Regions from separate parts of the Streptomyces sp. NPDC048211 genome, predicted to be linked through region 1. Evidence: riboswitches for the same ligand, from Rfam matches in the RefSeq annotation. Region 1 holds a riboswitch; the other holds the start of a gene.

Region 1 (2,896 bases):
ACGCCATGGAGACCGCGCCCTGGTCCGTGACCGAGCACAGCGCCGCGCCCTCGGCGAAGCCGCGCCCCTCGCGCTCGTAGCTGTCGAGCAGCCCCAGGGGGCCGAAGCCGGTCCTCGACGCCGCCTCGCAGGACTCGAAGGACTTCGGGAGTCCGGCCCGCAGGAGGCCCACGCGGGTGTTGGGCAGTGCGCGCAGCTTGTAGTTGTTGCTGTCGTTGCAGCTGTCGGGCCAGTACAGGAGTTCCGCCCCGCCGGGGTCCTTGGCCACGCCGATCAGGTCGCCCTTGACCAGGGCTTCCACCTTGCTCATGCCGTCGTCGAGATCCACCAGCTGCTGTTCGTCCTGGTTGCAGGGGGCGGGTGCCAGCCCCCACATCGTCTTGACTGCCTCCGCGTACCCGGCCGGCGCCGCGAGGTCGACGTCCGAGGGATCCGTGGCGCTCGGGGAGGCCGAGACCTTCGGGGTCGCGGGGGGCGACCCGGTCCTCGCCGAAGCGTGGTCCGGGCTCGACCGGGCGGAGGGCTCCGACTGCGGGCTGCTGGAGGCAGGGGCCGGGGCCGGGGCGGGTGCCGAGACGGGATCGCGGTCGGAACCGTTGTTGAAGATCACCGTGGCCAAGATGCCGACCAGCGGGACCGCGATCCCACCGACCCACCACGCCCACCGGGGCGGATCCGTGCTCGGCGGCGCCGGCGGTACGGGGGGAGGGGGCGGCGGGGTGCCGGGCGGCCGGGAAGGGGGCGGGGGGAATCCCCCGGCACCTGTCGTCATACCCGTTCACCCTCTCAACCCGGCTGATTCCTGAGCGGGTTGCAGTTTAACGATCACCGTCCGAAAGGGCCATGGACTATCCGGGCGTTGCGGGCGGGCAAGGCCTGTCGCCGCGCCCTCCCGGCCTCCGGCGCCCGGGGCAAGGGCCCTCAGCAGCCTCCCGGTAGAGTGAGCGGGTCGTCATCATGCCCGTTCAGGGGGAAGCCGGTGCGAATCCGGCGCTGACCCGCAGCCGTGACCGCCGCCGTGGCGGAAGCCGGAATGCCCTGTCCGTGTCGTGACCGGCTCGCGCCATCGGACCCCCGGTGGCCGGCACCGTCGAGGTATACGGAGCCGGAGCCTGGTGCCTGTGTGTGCCTGTGCCCGGTTCCCCCAGGAGAGGCCCCGCCCGCCATGACCGTACGCCGCAGCGCAGCTGCGCTCGCCGCCACCGCCACCGTGCTCTGTGCGGCCGCAGCCCCGGCCGCAGTCGCCGCGCCGTCCCCCTCCCCGTCCGTGGCGCTGCCCTCGGGGCTGTACGGCACGAAGGACCCGACGTACGACGGGGTCTGGCGGCAGTCGCTGGCGTTCATCGCGCAGCGGACCGTGGGTGTCACGCCGGCCGCCGAGGCCGTCGACTGGCTGATCGGCCAGCAGTGCGACAGCGGCGCCTTCCCCGCGTACCGCCCCGACGCCTCCGTGCCCTGCGACGCCAAGACCATGATCGACACCAATGCGACCGCGGCCGCCGTGCAGGCGCTGCACGAGGTCCGCGGCCACGAGGATCTCGTCGCGACCGGCGTCGACTGGCTGAAGTCGGTCCAGAACGAGGACGGCGGCTGGGGTTACACCGCCGGCAGCCCCAGTGACGCGAACTCCACCTCGATCGTCATCGGCACCCTCGGGCGGGCCGGGCAGAAGCTCGGCGACGTGACGACGGACGGCGGCAGGACGCCGTACGACGCCCTGCTCACCTTCGCCATCCCCTGCGGCGGCAAGGACGGCGGCGCGTTCGCGTACCAGCCCGACAAGGCCGGCAAGCTCGCCGCCAACGGCGACGCCACCGCCGCCGCCGTGCTCGGCTCCCTCGGCAAGGGCTTCGTCATCGGGGACACCGCCGCGGTCAAGGACCCCACCTGCACCAAGGGCAAGGCGCTCAAGCCCGAGCAGGCGGCCCAGAACGGCGCCTACTACCTCGCGGGCGCCCTCGCGAAGACCGGCCACCTCGACTCGCCGCCGATGCCCGGCGCCGAGGACAGCGCCCCGCAGCCCGACTTCGGCAACACCGCCGACGCGGTCGTCGCCCTGTCCGCGTCCGGTCACAAGGACAAGGCCGAGGCGTCCGCGAAGTGGCTGGCGGAGAACTCCGCGGCATGGGCGAAGGAGAACGGTCCCGCCGCCTACGCGCAGCTGGTCATGGCCGCCCACGCCACCGGGGCGGACGTCCACGACTTCGGCGGCGCGGACCTCGTCAGCCGGCTGAACGCGACCGGGCCCGAGCCCGCCGCCGTCAAGAAGCCGACGGCGGCCGCCACCCAGGAAGAAGAGAAGAAGGACAGCGGCGACGGGGACGGGATCGGCGGTGTCTGGTGGTTCGTCGGGATCGGACTCGCCGTCGGCGCGGGTGCCGGGTTCCTGATCAGCGGCCGCCGCAAGAACCAGCAGCTGTGAGGGGCGCCGGACGGGCCACCGCGCTGCTGGTGGTCCTGGGCGCCGTACTGGCCGTGCTCGGTACGGGCACGGCCCAGGCCGCGGGCTACCGCTACTGGTCGTTCTGGGAGGGCTCCGGCAAAGGCTGGGCGTATGCCACCCAGGGGCCGTCGCTGGTCCGCCCGGACGACGGTTCGGTGCAGGGCTTCCGGTTCGCAGTGAGTGCGGACTCCCAGGACGCGGCCAAGCCGCGCCGCTCCCCCGACTTCGCGAAGATCTGCGCGGACACGCCCGCCGAGGACGGCACCAAGCGGGTCGCGCTCGTGATCGATCCGGGTACGCCCGCCGACGCCCCCGACGGGGAGACGCCGCCCGCGCCGCGTACCGCGTGTGCGCGGGTGGCACCGGACGCCAGCAGTGCGGAGGCCCTCGCGGCGGTGGCCAAGCCGCTGCGTTACGGCAGTGACGCGCTGCTCTGCGCGATCTCCGGCTATC
Region 2 (2,896 bases), on a different contig from region 1:
AAGCTCGGCGGCTTCGACGACATCTTCGCCAAGGCCGGCGAGGCGTTCTCGGCGAAGAACGAGGCGGCCGGGAAACCGGTCGCCGGACTCGCCCCCGGTGAGGCGGGCCAGTGGGGATACGCCACCCTGGCGCTCGGCTCGGCACTGGCGCTCTTCATGTATCCGCACTCGATCACCGCGACGCTCTCCAGCCGCAGCCGCAACGTGATCCGCCGCAACACGACGATCCTGCCGCTGTACTCGCTGATGCTGGGCCTGCTCGCGCTGCTCGGCTTCATGGCGATCGCCGCCGGCGTCAAGGTGGACAACGGCCAGCTGGCGATCCCGCAGCTGTTCGAGAACATGTTCCCCGACTGGTTCGCGGGCGTGGCCTTCGCCGCCATCGGCATCGGCGCGCTGGTGCCCGCCGCGATCATGTCGATCGCCGCGGCGAACCTGTTCACCCGGAACATCTACAAGGACTTCCTGAAGCCCGACGCCACACCCGCACAGGAGACCAAGGTCTCCAAGCTGGTGTCGCTGCTGGTGAAGGTCGGCGCGCTCGCCTTCGTCCTCACCATGGACAAGACGGTCGCGATCAACTTCCAGCTCCTCGGCGGAATCTGGATCCTCCAGACGATGCCGGCCCTGGTCGGCGGGCTGTTCACCCGGTGGTTCCACCGCTGGGCGCTGCTCGCGGGCTGGGCGGTCGGCATGGTCTACGGAACGGCTGCCGCGTACGGGGTCGCCAGCCCGACCCAGAAGCACTTCGGCGGGTCCTCCAAGGCGATCCCGGGCATCGGCGAGATCGGCTACATCGGCCTGACGGCCTTCGTGCTGAACGTCCTGGTCGTCGTCGTCCTCACCTTCGTCCTGAACGCCGTGAAGGCGCCCGCCGGGATCGACGAGACCTCCCCGGGCGACTACACCGCGGACGCGGGCGACCCGGGCGTGCAGACCGAGCTCCCGCCGGCCACCGCCGGTGCGCCGGGCGGTCACTGACCTCCGCCGCGCGCACGCGAACGGGCCGTCGCACCTCTCCGGAAGGGGTGCGGCGGCCCGTTCGCGCGTCCCCGCGGAAAAGCCCTTGCGGCCTCGGCCCGTGCCTGCGGCAGACTTCGGCCCATGGACATAGCAATCCGGCCGGTCGAGCCCGCCGAGCACGCGCTCCTCGGCGAGATCACCGCCGAGGCCTATCTGGGCGACGGGCTCCTGGACCTCGGCGCCGACGATCCGTACCTGGTGCAGCTGCGCGACGTGCCCCGCCGGGCCGCCGAGGCCGAGGTGCTGGTGGCCGCCGACGCGCGGGGCCGCGTCCTGGGCGGGGTCACCTACGCCCCGCCGGGCAACCCGTGGGCCGACATCGCGGCGGCCGACGAGGCCGAGTTCCGGATGCTGGCGGTCTCCCGCGAAGCCCGTGGCGCCGGGGCGGGCGAGGCGCTCGTACGGGCCTGTATCGACCGCGCACGAGGCACCGGCGGCGTCACGGGGCTCGTCCTGTCGACGCAGCCGGCGATGCGCGGCGCCCATAGGATCTACGGGCGCCTCGGCTTCGTACGGACCCCCGAGAAGGACTGGAGCCCCGTCGCCGACCTCACGCTGCTGACGTACCGTCTGGACCTCCGCCCCGCGCCATAAGGGCACACCGCGATCGCGTACGACACAACATGTGGGGGCTGCCGCATCCGGCAGCCCCCACATGTATGCTCGTGCTCGCTGTCGCCGCAGGGAAATCCGGTGCGAATCCGGAACTGTCCCGCAACGGTGTGTTCGGTGTGCTTTTGCGCACCCCGAGTCCGAAGTCCTGCCGACAGCGCATCCGGCTCGACCGATCCGGATGCCCAGACGTCCGGGCCTCGTGGATGGGCCGGTGGACGCCGCACGGAGTGCTGCCCTGCCCGGGTCCCGCTCCGCCCGGCTGCCCCCGCTCCCCGCAGGCCCCGAGCCGAGCGAGGGAGTGCACCACGTGACCATCGCGCCAGCCGATCCGGTAACAGCGGCCGAATCAACGGGAACCACGAGCGACGGACCGGGAACCGTACTGCTGCGGACCCTGACCGACCTCACCGCCGATCTGCCCGACACCGACCCCGGACGCGTCGCCGCCGCCGCGCTGCGCGGCCGCAACGCCCGGTCGGACGAGGCGGAGCTGCGCTCGCTGGCCACCGAGGCCGCCGCGGGTCTGATCTCCGAGGACCCCGCCTACTCCCGGCTCGCCGCCCGCCTCCTCACCCGCACCATCGCGGACGAGGCGGCCGGGCAGGGCGCGACGTCGTTCTCCGCATCCGTCGCCGTCGGGCACCGCGAGGGCCTGATCGCGGACCGCACCGCCGCGTTCGTGACGCTCCACGCGGCCGCGCTCGACGCTCTGGTGACGCAGTCGCTCGCCGACGGGGCCGACGACCGCTTCGGCTACTTCGGCCTGCGCACCCTGCACAGCCGCTACCTGCTGCGCCACCCGATCACCCGCCAGGTCATCGAGACACCGCAGCACTTCATGCTCCGGGTCGCCTCCGGGCTCGCCGAGGACACCTCCGAGCGCGCCCTGGACGAGGTCGCCGCGCTGTACGGCCTGATGAGCCGGCTGGACTACCTGCCCTCCTCCCCCACGCTCTTCAACTCCGGCACCCGCCACCCGCAGATGTCCTCCTGCTATCTGCTGGACTCGCCGCTGGACGAGCTCGACTCGATCTACGACCGCTACCACCAGGTGGCACGCCTCTCCAAGCACGCGGGCGGCATCGGCCTCTCGTACTCCCGCATCCGCGCCCGCGGTTCGCTGATCCGCGGCACCAACGGGCACTCCAACGGCATCGTGCCGTTCCTGAAGACGCTCGACGCGTCCGTCGCCGCGGTCAACCAGGGCGGCCGGCGCAAGGGCGCCGCCGCCGTCTACCTGGAGACCTGGCACGCGGAC

What was found. A riboswitch is a leader RNA that binds a small molecule or an ion and turns the genes downstream of it on or off. The one in region 1 is predicted to bind cobalamin.
Region 2: another riboswitch for cobalamin. It lies ahead of ACGFZA_RS04100 (ribonucleoside-diphosphate reductase subunit alpha); the one in region 1 lies ahead of ACGFZA_RS18175 (prenyltransferase/squalene oxidase repeat-containing protein).

The regions. Positions count from the first base shown of each region.
Region 1 covers NZ_JBIDAD010000004.1:415,948-418,843, reverse strand. The annotation lists gene ACGFZA_RS18180 (hypothetical protein) at 1-610, opposite strand, end outside; cobalamin riboswitch at 930-1,061, shown strand; gene ACGFZA_RS18175 (prenyltransferase/squalene oxidase repeat-containing protein) at 1,166-2,422, shown strand; gene ACGFZA_RS18170 (SCO2322 family protein) at 2,419-2,896, shown strand, end outside.
Region 2 covers NZ_JBIDAD010000001.1:886,926-889,821, reverse strand. The annotation lists gene mctP (monocarboxylate uptake permease MctP) at 1-981, shown strand, start outside; gene ACGFZA_RS04105 (GNAT family N-acetyltransferase) at 1,105-1,617, shown strand; cobalamin riboswitch at 1,670-1,806, shown strand; gene ACGFZA_RS04100 (ribonucleoside-diphosphate reductase subunit alpha) at 1,946-2,896, shown strand, end outside.